DNA from 2 places in the Neobacillus sp. DHD-1R genome. Region 1 is predicted to be linked to the other one. Evidence: riboswitches for the same ligand, from Rfam matches in the RefSeq annotation. Region 1 holds a riboswitch; the other holds the start of a gene.
The links. A riboswitch is a leader RNA that binds a small molecule or an ion and turns the genes downstream of it on or off. The one in region 1 is predicted to bind cobalamin.
Positions count from the first base shown of each region.

Region 2: linked by a shared signal. The riboswitch ahead of AC3ANL_RS11150 (ribonucleoside-diphosphate reductase subunit alpha) and the one ahead of AC3ANL_RS10470 (ABC transporter substrate-binding protein) in region 1 are both predicted to bind cobalamin.

Region 1 is NZ_CM173232.1:2,178,576-2,185,998, reverse strand. It holds gene cobD (threonine-phosphate decarboxylase CobD) at 1-762, opposite strand, end outside; gene cbiB (adenosylcobinamide-phosphate synthase CbiB) at 722-1,705, opposite strand; gene AC3ANL_RS10480 (heme ABC transporter ATP-binding protein) at 1,702-3,168, opposite strand; gene AC3ANL_RS10475 (FecCD family ABC transporter permease) at 3,172-4,233, opposite strand; gene AC3ANL_RS10470 (ABC transporter substrate-binding protein) at 4,199-5,164, opposite strand; cobalamin riboswitch at 5,355-5,548, opposite strand; gene ribH (6,7-dimethyl-8-ribityllumazine synthase) at 5,654-6,124, opposite strand; partial or broken gene ribB (3,4-dihydroxy-2-butanone-4-phosphate synthase) at 6,259-6,867, opposite strand; gene ribE (riboflavin synthase) at 6,928-7,423, opposite strand, start outside.
Region 2 is NZ_CM173232.1:2,311,723-2,319,145, forward strand. It holds gene metE (5-methyltetrahydropteroyltriglutamate--homocysteine S-methyltransferase) at 1-1,929, shown strand, start outside; cobalamin riboswitch at 2,015-2,192, shown strand; gene AC3ANL_RS11150 (ribonucleoside-diphosphate reductase subunit alpha) at 2,434-4,716, shown strand; gene AC3ANL_RS11155 (ribonucleotide-diphosphate reductase subunit beta) at 4,741-5,784, shown strand; gene AC3ANL_RS11160 (flavodoxin domain-containing protein) at 5,765-6,265, shown strand; gene AC3ANL_RS11165 (thiazole biosynthesis adenylyltransferase ThiF) at 6,412-7,423, opposite strand, start outside.

The sequences.
Region 1 (7,423 bases):
ACCTGCTAATAATGCAATCGTATTCGTACTCCAATGGGATTGTAACTGGCTAAGTATTACGATATTTTCAGGCTGGGAAACTAAATATCCCAGTCGAATTCCTGGAATCGCGAACATCTTTGTCATGGAGCGAATAATAACTAAATTTGAAAACCTGTTTATGTATGGAATGAATGAATCATAGTCATTTAAAAAATCAAAAAATGCTTCATCCAAAATGACAAAACAATTTTGCTTTTCACATTCCTCCATAATTGAAATGATCATTGATTTAGAATATTGAATGCCTGTCGGATTGTTCGGATTACACAGAAACAAGGCATCCGCATCTGCTTCCATCAGACTAGCGCATAAATCAGTCTGATCCAATTGAAAGTTCGGCTCCTTCAGTTGATGATAGAAAATTTCACAATGATTAACACGACATGCTTGTTCATATTCAGAAAAAGTTGGCTCTACAATTAGTATTTTTTTGCCTGCCATCATTCTTGCCACTAGTGTAATGAGCTCAGCTCCACCATTTCCAATTAAAATGGAATCAACGGTTGTCTGCTCAATGGTTGCAATTATCCTCTTTAACCTTGTGGCAAATGGATCGGGATAAACGATAATTTCTTGATAAAAGTCCTGCCACTTTTCCTTCAAATTTGCTGGTGGACCAAGGGGATTGATATTTGCACTGAAATCAATAAATTGCTTAGGAAGTGTGAGCCCCATTGCCTCATATAAATAGTGAGGATTCGAGCCATGTGATGGCCACATCAAGAAACATGCCCCCTATCCATAAACATAATAAAAATAAAAAAACGGTTTTGCTAAGAATAGCATTCGCTTTGAGAATATGGCCCGCTTGGATGGATTGAATAGGATCACCCATTTTTGCCCGGTTTGAAATCAAACCTTTGTAATAGTTTATTCCCCCAAGCTGGATTCCCAAGAGGGCGGCAACGGCTGCTTCACCCCAGCCACTATTTGGGCTCGGATGCTTTTTTGCATCTCTAAATAAAATCTTCCACGCTCTTCGATAGCTGAATTTTTCCGGACGTTTTCCAAGCAGCATCATCATTCCCGTTAATCGACTTGGTATCCAGTTCATTACATCATCCCACTTCGCAGATGCCCAGCCAAACTCTTTAAATCTCTCATTTATGTGGCCCACCATCGAATCACATGTATTGGCTGCCCGATAAACCATCGCAAGGGGGGCTCCACCAATGAAGGCCCAAAACAAGGGTGCTGTCACTCCATCACTTGTATTTTCGGCAACCGTCTCAATTGTTCCACGAGCAAGTTCACTTTCATCCAATGAATCTGTATCGCGGCCAACAATAAAGGATAGCTTTTTTCTTGCTTCAGCAAGCTTTCCTTCTATTAAAGGGTAATAGACTTCTAGGGAAGCATCTTTCAAGCTTTTTTGGGCAATAGTACTAGAAATGATAATACCTTCCACTAAGATTCCTACTAAAGGATGAATCTGATACCCAATTACTACTAACATTAAAACGATGAAAAAAACAAAAAGTAAGATAAACAGAAGCATAGCAACCCCTTTCGATCGCTTAAAATCCCCATGATTCCATCTCTTTTCAAAAAAAGTGATCATGTTACCAATCCATCTAACAGGATGTGGCCAATGCGGCGGATCACCAATAAGCAGGTCAATAAGATAAGCAAGCGTGATTGCGACTAAATGAGAAACGATCATGTTCGATTCCTTTTACTGGATTTTTGGATAGCTTCTGTTGTGCACTGATAAACTGCTGTACTAATAAGCTTTCCTAAAGGGGTTATCGTTCCGGCAAATTCTAACAGTTCTCCGGTTTGAGAAGCAGCAATTAAAATACTATCTGTCGAGGTGCCTGTAGCGATTGTTCCAGTGACTTTATCCATTACTTTTAAGTCATGTAATGCCTTTGCCTTTGCTTCCGTTGCGGTCATGATGCATTGAATAAATGCTTCCTCTGTCAGTTCACCATTCACAAAAATCCAGGTGTTGATCGTTCCAGGTGTCATCTCAAATGTATGCTGTACACTTTTTGAAGCATCGATCGCATTACCAACCCCCGCAGTGACCACTGCCAATAGGGAGAAGCCGTCTTGTTTAAACAATTTGTATACCACATCTTCCAATACAACCGCTGTCATCATGCCAACGGTCTCTGACGGTTCAAAACCCTTTACTTTTAAAAATGCAGCCATTTCCATGCGATGGTCGCTGCAGTTGTAATCCTTGTTCACATGCCGATTTACGAATGTTTGATGCCAGCCGGTTCCAGAACCCAAGACACCTGAAGACATGGTTCTTAAGGAAAAAGGGGTTGTTACCTCAATCAATTCTTCAGAAACAGATACGTACGTTTCATCTATTTCAAAACGGTTTGATTTCTTAAACTCAATTGGGAGCAAGACCATCTGTGGAGCAGCCACTTTTGGATGGGGATGTTTTTGAATGTCTGTATGATACACATTTCTAATTCTTTCTTCCCTAAGCACTTCATTAGGAACATGATCGATATTAATCGTTCCGTTTTCGAGGAGAAGCAAGCGATCACAATAAAGCCCTGCAAGATTTAAATCATGGAAAATCGAGATAACTGTTAAGCTATTTTCTGACGTCCATTTTTTTAAGAAATCTAGTAATTCCTTTTGATACGATAAATCCAAATGGTTGGTAGGTTCATCTAATAAGAGAATTTCAGGTTCTTGGGCTAATGCTTGTGCGAGAAAGACCCTCTGTTTCTCTCCGCCCGATAACTCCTGAATATTTTTATTTTGAAATGCCGAGACACCAATCTGCTCCATGACTCTTTGGACAACTGCTTCATCTTCTTTATTCCAGGTCTGAAACAATCCCTTCTGATGAGCATAGCGGCCAAGCGAAACCGTTTCTTTTACCGTGTAAGAGAAAGATTGGGATGAATGTTGAGAAAGGACTGCAATAATTTGGGCCAGTTGTTTTGTCTGGTATTCCTGGAGCGGGTTTCCCTTAATAAAAATCTTCCCTTGATGAAAGGGTAAAATCCCGCTAAGCATTTTCAATAAAGTTGTTTTTCCACTTCCATTAGGTCCTAGGATCCCGAACAATTCCCCTTGATTTACTTCAAATGAAATGTTCTTTAGAACAGGTTCACTTGAGTATCCGCCTGAAACTTGTTGTACGCTAAGCATTCCTTATCCTCTCCTTTCCATCCGTTTTCTTTGCAGTAATATCATGGCAAATACGGGTGCACCAATTAGGGCCGTTATCACACCAATCGGCAGCTCTGTCGGCGAAATAATCGTTCTCGAAATTAGATCAGCTAAAATTAAAAAACCACTCCCGGTAATGATCGATAATGGAAGAAGATGCCGATGATCGGGACCCCATAATAATCTTGAGAGATGGGGAATCACAAGTCCAACAAATCCAATTGTTCCCGAAACGGCCACTGCCGCTCCTGTTAAAATGGAACCAGCAGTCAAGATAATTAACTTTCTTTTTTGAACATTGACCCCTAAATGTTGTGCCCGTTCTTCCCCAAATGACATGGCATTTAATTCTTTTGAATTACCTATAAGCAGGACAGAACCGATAATAAAAAAGGGCAGCATGATTTTAATATATTCCCAGCCTCTCATTGATACACTTCCTAAAAGCCAGCCAATAATTTGCCTAAGCTCATCCCCAGTCAGAGCTATCATAAGCGAAATAATTGAACCTAGAAAAGAACTAAAAATAATACCCGTTAAGATAATCGTTTCTACTCTCATCGAGCGCTCAATTTTACTGGCAAACGTAAGGACCAAAATAATCGTGAAAAATGAAAATAAAATACTTAGTAATGGTAAGGTGAACAAGCCGACAAATGGGATGGAAAGATGAAAAAACAGTGTAAGCACGGCACCAACGGACGCCCCCGATGAAACACCCAATGTATAGGGATCTGCTAACGGGTTTCTCAGCAGACCTTGGAAGGCCGCCCCTGCAATAGCAAGAGACGCCCCGACAAGGCCTGATAAGATGACTCTAGGTAAGCGAATGCTTAAGACAATACTCGAATACATGGGGTCGATTTGTCCGAGTGAAATAAACCCAAATAGCTTATCACTTATTATTTGAATAATAGTTAACATGGGAACCGAAACTGTTCCGATCGAAATACCTAATAAAATAGAAATGAAAAGGAAAACCCCTGCCAGTATGTAGGCGAGAAGTTTATTATTTAAAAACCTCTGGATAGATTGCCTTTGCAAGATCCTCTACTCCTTCAACAATCCTAGGGCCTGAGCGGGTCACACGATCAGAATCAGCATCGATGACTTGTTTATTTTTTATAGCGTTAACCGTTTCCCAGCCTTTGCGGCTTAGAACTTGGTCAACTGGATTCTTTACATAATAGCCATAAGTGGTAATGATGACATCGGGATTCCGTTTGATCATGGCCTCTTGATCAATTTTAATCCAGCCCTCTTGATCATTTGCAATGTTTTCTGCATTAATCACAGTGAGCATTTGATCCATAAAGGTATTTTTTCCAGGTGTATAAATTTCTGGTGCAGGAGAAACCTCCACAAATACCTTTTTCTTTTCTTTTATTTCTTCCGCCTTAGTTTTGATTTCTGCCAATTTAGCCTTCATTCCCGTGATAATCTCAGCTGCATTTTTGGATTCTCCAGTAGCTTTCCCAATCATATCAATCGACTCATAGACTTGGTCAAAATTTTGCGCATCATTAATAATCAGCACTGTAATACCAGCATCGCGCAGTTGTTGAAGTCCCTCTTTAGATATAGGAGCTGATGATTCATGTGCTAAAACGAGATCCGGTTTTAAGGAAATGATTTTTTCTAGGTTAATTTCTTGCCCGCCGACTTTCTCTTTTTTCGTTGCTTCTTCAGGATAATTATCAAAATCAGACACACCAATTACTTCTTTTTCGAGACCTAATGCAAAAGCAATTTCTGTATTACTTGGGATCAGTGAGACAATCTTTTCTGGTTTTTTCTCAATCACAACATTATTATCTAATGCATCTTTAATCGTAACTGGAAAAGTGACTTCTGCTGATTTCTTTTCCACACTCGTGTTATTTTCCTGTTTCACCTGATCTTTCTTTTCAGCACAACCAGCTAAAACACCAAATGTCAATAATGCTACTAATAAGAGCGAATACCATTTCTTCATTTTTTCTCCTGCCTTCTGTTTAATAAAAATTTATGTAACAACAAATAAATCCCCCTGTGCCCCATTAACTTCTTCAGCAACAAAAAAACATCTCCACTGTAAAATGGAGATGTTGATGTGATTAGATTCAATTACTGTTATAAAGTAAAAGTAGTCTAGCCTTCAACACCCTCCTATCCACGTAGGTTAATTGGCGCACAAGAATTAGGCAGGTTTCCTGGCTCATGATCATCGCTTCCTACGTCTTCCCATCCTATTAGACAGTGACATATTATAGGTTGCTCCCATTTACAGTGGCGGGACCGCGCTGGCTTTTAACCAAACTTCCCTTTTAAGCTTAAAATCTCATATTAAGATTTTAGCACCTAATCTTTAAAGATCTATTTTGTTACTTTTATTATAAAAGTAGCGTAATGATTTGTATATGATTTTAAGAAATAATATTAAAGCCAGCTTAAGAGGTGACTTTATCATTACTCATTAAAAGCATTATTGTTCAATATTTCTGAGTAGATTGGCCATCTCAATGGCAGATGTTGCAGAATCCCAGCCTTTATTACCAGCCTTGGTTCCTGCACGCTCAATCGCCTGTTCAATGGATTCAGTGGTTAATAACCCAAAAATAACAGGAACACCAGTCGCTAATGATGTTGCTGAAACACCTTTAGCTGCTTCATTACATACATAATCAAAATGTGGTGTCGCGCCGCGGATGACTGTCCCAAGTGTGATGACAGCATCATACTTTTGGCTTTTTGCCATTTTTTGAGCGATTAACGGTAATTCAAATGCACCTGGAACCCAGGCGATATCTACATCGGATTCACTGACTCCATGTCTTTTTAATGCATCCTGTGCCCCATCTAATAATTTACTGGTTATGAACTCATTAAAACGTCCCACTACAATTCCTATTTTTAATCCTGAGCCAACTAAATTTCCTTCAAAAATATTTCCCATGTTAATGCCTCCATTAGTTTAATTTTTCTATAGTCATGTACAAATGCCCTCATTTATCAAGCTTTTTTCTTGAATGATGGGCATTTAAAATACCGATAAAAAATTAATTTTGGTTAATTTTATCTCACGTTCTTCAAATTTTCCTTTTGAGTTCGATATTCAACCAAGTCCTTGATCATAATCATCTTTACATTTAACTTATCCGCAATTTTACGGAGTTCAGGAACACGTGCCATTGTTCCATCTTCATTCAGGATTTCACAAATAACCCCAGCAGGTTTTGCATCGCATAACTTCGCAAGATCAACCGCTGCTTCAGTATGCCCTGTTCTCTCCAACACTCCGCCCTTTTTAGCAATGAGAGGAAACATGTGTCCAGGTCTTTTAAAATCCTCGGCTTTAGCCTCTGGATCAAGCAAACTTAAGATTGTACCAGATCGTTCGAATGCCGAAATTCCTGTTTTGGCAAATTTATGATCGATACTTACGGTAAAAGCTGTTCCATGAGGATCCGTGTTTTTAGCAACCATCGGCATCAATTCAAGTTTTTGCGCTAGTTCTTGCTCAATTGGAACACAGACAAGGCCTCTTCCGTGCGTAACCATTAAATTTAACACTGCTGGTGTTGCTTTTTCAGCTAAAGCGATAAAGTCACCTTCATTCTCCCGATCCTCGTCATCACAAACAATGATCACTTTACCTTCTTTTAAATCTTTAAGGGCTTCATCAATAGAATCAAACACGCTTATCACTCCTTTTATTTATCTAACAGTCATGGATGGATGCAATTTTTAGACTTTAGGTTAGTAAAACCCATTTTCTTCTAAAAAGCTTTCCGTGATACCAGACTTGCTTTTTCGTTGTGTCTCACTTGAAAAGTTTTTGATAAAATGGCCGATATATTTACCGACCATATCGCATTCCAAGTTAACAATCTCCCCTGAGCCCTTAAGCCCTACGACTGTTTCCGATAAGGTATGAGGAATCAGCGATAGAGTAAAACTTTGTTCTGTTACTGCGAAAATAGTTAGGCTTGTCCCATCGACTGCAACAGAACCCTTTTCGATCATATATTTTAACAATTCAGGGTCTGCTTCAATTTCATAGTAAACGGCATTTTCTACTGCCTGTTTTCGTTTAATGACCCCAGTTCCATCAATATGCCCCGAAACGAAGTGACCGCCAAACCTTCCTCCAGCTGCCATCGCTCTTTCTAAATTGACTTTTGCCCCGCGCTTCACTGCATTTAAACTGCTGGCTTTGACCGTTTCAGGCATGACATCAGCGGTGAAATGCTTA
Region 2 (7,423 bases), 130 kb from region 1:
ATTGTTCCAGAGTTGGATGAAGCAGTCCCTAGACTTGTCGAAAACAGGCCGCTTCAATTTTATAAAGAGGCGAAACAAAAACTGGATATTGACGGGAAGCCTGTCATATTAGGTCCTATAACATTTGTAAAGCTGTCAAAGGGCTATGAGGAATGTGACTTTCAAACAGTGGTTCAACAATTTGTGCCACTTTATGCTGAAATTTTAAAGGATTTACAACAAGAAGGGGTTGAATGGGTCCAAATCGATGAACCCATTTTGTCTACAACCATTTCAAAAGAAGAGGTTGAACTATTTACCAATGTCTATCAAACCTTGCATGATACAGCACCCAACGTAAAAGTTATTTTGCAAACATATTTTGATAGCATTGAACATTACGAAGATATCATTGCTCTTCCTGTTAAAGGAATTGGATTGGATTTTGTTCATGATCACGGTCAGAATCTTGCTGCTTTGAAAGAGGTTGGTTTCCCAAAAGATAAGGTGCTTGCAGCCGGAGTGATCGATGGGCGTAACATCTGGCGTGCGAACCTTGATGATAGGTTTTCTTTACTTGCTGAGATTGCCAAGATTGTTTCAAAAGACCGCCTGATTGTGCAGCCTTCATCAAGCTTATTACATGTCCCTGTAACTGTGAGGAGCGAAGAAACAATCAATGAGGTACTTAAAGATTCATTATCATTTGCAGATGAAAAATTGCATGAACTTGTTGTCCTTACAAAAGGCTTACAAGATGGGTTAGAAACGAAAAAGGAAGAAATCATGGCAAGTACAAAAGCGATTTTAGCATTAAATGAATCATCATTTCGGAACCACGCTGAAATCCAAAAAGCTATACAATTCCTGCCTAACTACCGACCCGAACGTGATGCTTCGTTTAACGTCCGCCAAGTGGTACAGGAAGCAGCTTTTCAATTACCGCTACTACCAACGACAACAATTGGAAGCTTTCCTCAAACACAAGAGGTAAGAAAACAGCGTTTAAATTGGCGCAAAGGCGAGTTAACGAATCATGAATACGAAGAATATATCAATGCGGAAATTAAAAAGTGGGTGGATATACAAGAAGAGCTTGGCCTGGATGTGTTGGTACATGGTGAGTTTGAGCGGACTGATATGGTTGAATACTTTGGTGAAAAATTAGCCGGTTTCCAATTTACTAAATTCGGCTGGGTGCAGTCCTATGGGTCACGTTGTGTGAAGCCGCCGCTAATCTATGGAGATGTGTCTTTTCTAGCACCAATGACCGTTAAGGAAACGGTTTATGCCCAATCGTTAACAACAAAACCTGTTAAAGGGATGCTGACAGGTCCGATTACGATTCTAAACTGGTCGTTTGTGCGTGATGATATTTCACGTTATGACGTGGCCAATCAAATAGCGCTTGCGCTTCGAAAAGAAATTGAGCTATTAGAATTTAACGGAATTCGAATGATTCAAGTGGATGAACCAGCTATACGTGAAGGACTTCCCTTAAAGCACATTCAATGGGAAAGCTACTTGAATGCTGCGGTTTATGCCTTTAGACTAGCCACATCGTCTGTCCAAAACGAAACACAAATTCATACCCATATGTGTTATTCGAATTTTGAAGATATTATTGATGCCATAAAAGCGCTGGATGCAGATGTTATTTCCATTGAGACATCCAAAAGTCATGGTGAATTGATAAATGCTTTTGAAGAGCACACCTATGATAAAGGCATTGGTCTGGGTGTTTATGATATTCATAGTCCACGAGTCCCAACACTGGAAGAGATGACAAAAAACATTGATCGTGCACTTCAAGTGCTTGATCCCAAGCTGTTCTGGATCAATCCTGATTGCGGTTTGAAAACGCGTGGTATGGAGGAGTCGATTGCAGCTCTTAAGGTGATGGTAGAAGCGGCAGTCCAAGCAAGAGAAAAGCTGATTGTGAAAAAATAAAAGACTTGTCAAAGTGAATATTGTATACTATATTTGTTTGTATACAATATTTAGTGTTTGTTTTTTTAAAATACACTAAATATAGATAATGACCAATGAAAATGGTGTCTGAATAGACTTAAAAGGGAATCTGGTGAAAAGCCAGAACTGTACCCGCAACTGTAATTGCTGACGAAATAATCATAGCCACTGTCTTTGGACGGGAAGGGATTAGAGTAGGATGAAGCATGAGTCAGGAGACCTGCCATTTTTATAGCGTATTATCTTCTTCGGGAGGTGGGAAGATATAACGAGGGTATTCTGACTATTACAGTGAAATAGCTGTTTTTATTAGATAAATCCACGTTTATTAAACCCATCTCCTATTTGATGGGTTTTTTGTTTTGTTTGAAAAGGATTGTGACCGTTCGCTTGGAAAAAGCCAGTCCCCGGGTACAAAAAAAGGTAATTGTGACCGTATGCTCCAAAAAAGAGTGCTCACGGTAATAAAAAGGAGAACTAGATATGAGCGTTAAAAATCAATCGGAAATCGATACAATTTTAGAAACGATAAATAGAGTTTCTGAAAAATATCAGATAGACACATCTAAACTTAAAGAAAAGATATCCGTACTTGAGGAATCCTCACGCTACGAACAATCACTGTTGTATGCCTTAAATCAAATCTCAATGGAAGATCCAAACTGGACCTTTCTTGCGGCAAACTTATATTTAAATGAACTTTATCAGAATGCATCCATACATAGAGGATATAAGCCTGAAGACAAATACGGTGATTTTTATTCACTTATTACCGAGTTAACCAAAATAGGAATCTACTCTAACGATCTTTTACAAGAATATACAAAAGAAGAGATAAAAGGTTTAGGTTCAAAGATTAATCCTGAGAGGGACTATTTGTTTAATTATATTGGATTATTTTTAATAGCAGATCGTTACCTTGCCAAAGACTACGAAGGAAATATTTACGAGTTACCGCAAGAACGGTTTATGATCATCGCCATGACATTAATGATGAATGAACCAAAGACAACGCGTTTACAAAATGTTATTGAGGCTTACTGGGCGCTAAGTAACCTGTATATGACCGTTGCGACACCGACTTTATCAAATGCAGGAAAAAGCTTTGGGCAGCTTTCTTCCTGTTTCATTGATACCGTAGATGATTCCTTAGATGGGATTTATTTAAATAACTGGGATATTGCTAGATTGAGTAAAGATGGCGGCGGGATTGGTATTTATCTTGGGAAAATACGTGCCTTAGGATCTGATATCAAGAAGTTCAAAGGGAATTCGTCAGGTGTCGTGCCTTGGATTCGGCTGATCAACGATACGGCTGTGAGTGTCGATCAGCTCGGACAACGACAGGGAGCCGTCGCCGTTTATTTAGATGTTTTCCATAAGGACATGATGAATGGCTTTTTAGACCTAAAAACAAATAACGGAGACGAAAGACGCAAAGCTCATGACATTTTTACCGGGGTGTCAATTCCTGATTTGTTTATGAAGAAACTCGAAGAAGTAGATGAAAACGGGCGAAGTATTGGTGAATGGCATACCTTTTGCCCACATCAAGTAAAACAAATCATGGGATGGAAGGATGAAAACGGGACACCACTTGGTCTGGAAGATTATTATGACGAGGTGGATGAAAAGTTTTTTACCGAAAAGTATGAAGAAGCAGTCAATCATCCACTTCTTCCTCGGAAAACATATCGCGCAATGGATATTATGGCGAGAATCATGATTTCTCAATTAGAAACCGGTACTCCCTACATGTTTTATCGAGATGAAGTCAATCGTCAAAACCCTAACAAACATGTAAGGGGAACGGGCCGCACTTCCATTTTTTGCAGCAATTTGTGTACGGAGATTACCCAGAATATGTCTGCCACTACGATTGTAAAAGAATATAAGGATGAAGACGGAAATATGGTTATTGTTCGTAAACCTGGTGATTTCGTTGTCTGCAATTTATCGTCTATTAATCTCCCGAAAGCTGTAAAGGATCATGTTTTAGAACGGTTGATTCCGATCCAGATGAGAATGCTAGACAATGTCATTGATCTTAATCGGATTTCTGTCGGACAAGCCGATGTTACCAATAAAAAATACCGTGCAGTGGGACTAGGGACATATGGCTGGCATCACCTGCTTGCATTAGAGGGGATATTCTGGGAATCGGAAGAAGCGGTTTCTTATGCTAATCGTCTTTATGAGGATATTGCCTTCTTTACAATTCATTCATCCATGGAATTAGCGAAGGAAAAGGGAGCCTATAGTAAGTTTGAAGGGTCAGAATGGCAAACCGGCCAATATTTTGACCGTAAAGTGTATCGAACCGAACGGTGGAATCAATTGAAGAAGGATATATCCGAATATGGAATTCGAAATGGCTGGATGATGGCGATTGCGCCAAACTCCTCCACGGCCAAGATTGGCGGTTCGACCGATGGAATTGATCCTTTGTATGCTGTCGAATACGCAGAGGAAAAGAAAAATTTTAGATTCAAAGTAACGGCGCCCGATTTGGATCACCACACATACGATTATTATCGCCGTACCCGACATGTATTAGATCAGTCTTGGAGTATTCGGCAAAATGCTGCACGCCAGCGCCACATTGATCAATCGATTAGCTTTAATCTCTATGTTCGTCATGATATTAAAGCAAGAGACTTATTACATCTCCATTTTGAAGCATGGCGGCAAGGTTTAAAAACCACCTATTATGTAAGGAGCACATCTCAATCTGAGATGGAAGAATGTGAAGCATGTCAAAGTTAATTTAAACGCGGAGGTAAGAACTAGATGATCCATACACCATTAACCAAAATTAAACTATTAAATCCTGAGTTTCCAAATAAATCTACTGGCATTATAAATGGCAAGTCTTCAGGGCTTCTTAATTGGAATGATATTGCCTATCCACAAATGTATGATTTGTATCAAACATTACTTTCTAATTTTTGGAAGGCGCAAGAAATTAATATGCAGGATGATATTAAACAATGGGAATCCCTTAGTGAGAAAGAAAAGGATGTATTCCTGCGAATCAATACGCAGCTTGCTGCACTCGACAGCCTGCAAACTCCGACGATGAGTCAAGTGATGGATTATGTGACAGACTCCAGCTTTAAAGCAATTTTTGCAGTGATTGCACAGCAAGAAGCGGTTCATACTGAATCGTACTCTTACATTCTAAGCTCGCTCATTCCGAGAGGAAAACAAAATGAGCGGTTTAATCAAGCAAAACTGGATCCGATCGTAAGGAAGCGAAATCAATTGATTCTAGATGCCTATGAGGATTTTAAACAAAACCCTTCGCCACAAACCTTATTTAAATTGAGTGTGAACTCTATTAATCTTGAGGGGATTTATTTTTATGCGGGATTTGCTTTTTTCTATCATTTAGCCCGTCAGCAAAAAATGCTAAAAACCAGTACAATGATTAGTTATATTCAGCGGGATGAAATGCAGCATGCCTACTTTATGTCCCAGTTTATTCGGATTCTGTTAACCGAAAATCCTACCCTGCATACAAATGAAAATATTCAATATGTGTACCAAACGATTAATGAGGCTGTCATACTTGAAAAAGAATGGGCTCATTATATCTTAGCAGATATAAAGGGAATTGATTTACATGAATTCGAAGGGTATGTCGAATATCTGGCTAATAAACGCTTAAGACAGCTAGGTTTAAAAAACCTGTATGAAGAAAGAAACAATCCTATGCCTTGGATTCAAATCTTTGGCGATGACATGCTGAATGAGACAAAGTCTGATTTCTTTGAGCAAAAGTCAAGGACCTATTCCAAAGTGTCCCAGTCCAATGGATTTGATGAATTGTAAGATGAAAATAGCGATTGTATATACCTCCGTTACAGGAAACACAAGAGATCTGGCTGGGGAAATTTATCGCCACTTCCTGAGCAAATCCATTAAAATTTCTTTATTTAAAATTGATGAATTTTCGGTTACCCATTTACCTCAATATGATGCAGTAGTGATTGGTACATACACATGGGGGAATGGTGAAATCCCCAAGGAAATGGGGAGACTATATCAGGTGTTTGAATTACTAGAAAGAAAAGAAATGATTACAGCCGTCTTTGGAACCGGGGATAGCTGTTATCCTAAGTATTGTGGTGCAGTGGATTTTTTTAGAGATATGTTATTTGTGCAGACGAGCTTAGCTGCAACCTTGAAGGTTGAATTATTTCCACAAAGTTCAGATCGGGAGCGCTGTGAAAAGTTTGTGGAAGCAATTCTAAAACGTGCAAATAGGTGTGATCAAAGGTTTAATGTGAAGAATCTCTTAATTAAACAATAAACCACATTTTTTTCAGTAAGAGTGAGATTTACGAAGAGAATTTAAAGAGGATCTCTCAAAAGGGTCTGACCCTTTGTTATGAGACATCCTCCTTATTTTTATAACAAGCCTACTTCTCTTGCTGCCTCTACCTTATTTGTTTTTCTTTATCCTAAGTATCTATGGTAGATTGCCTTTGCTTCAGATATATCTTTCGTTCCGTGTATTAAAACCCTTCCGTCTCTAAAAACCACTAGTCGATGAGAAACTGTTTTAAAAGATACAAGGTAAGGGTTTCGCTGTACGGTTCCTCCTAGTTTCGCTAATAATTTTTCTAATTCCTCTAAATCACGGACAATTGGAAGGGAAGGGCGTATCTGAACGGAATCTCTTCCACAAAGTACCGCCGTTTTGGTTTGATTTTCATAAGACAAAAAGGGATAGGAGGGCTTTTTCCCGCAAGTGGGACAATCCTCTTTTTTCAATGGGTCTACTTTAATCGCACTAAACTGGTTTTTCCATAAATCAAAAGAAACTAATTTATTTCGTAATGAATCCAAGTCACCTACCAAAATTTTTAGTGCTTCACTAATTTGATAGGATACCACCATGTTCACAGCTGGACTAATAATTCCAGCTGTATCACAGGTTAATCCTCCTAGGGGAACGGTTTCTAGTAAACAAGAGAAACAGGGCGTTTTTTCAGGAATAATGGTGTAGGAGATTCCATAGCTCCCCACGCAAGCACCGTAAATCCAAGGAACTTTATACTTTTGGGAAACATCATTAATCATCATTCTAGTTTCAAAATTATCAGTTGCGTCAATGATGAGGTCTACTTTTTGAGCCCATTCTTCTAGCTCTAAAACCGATGCATCCGCAATCAATGCCTCTATGGTTACAAAAGAGTTAATAGCTGTTAAGCGTTTTTTTGCCGCAATGACTTTTGGTAGACGATTTAAAGCATCATCTTCGGAATATAACTGCTGCCGTTGTAAATTTGACCATTCCACGTAGTCACGATCCACGATGGTTAGCTGACCAACCCCGGCACGGACAAGTGCTTCGGCATTTGCTGAGCCAAGTGCACCGGCCCCAATAATGAGAACATGTTTAGCTGATATTTTTTCCTGCCCAGCTTTTCCGATAGGTGGAAATAATTCCTGCCGTGAGTACCGA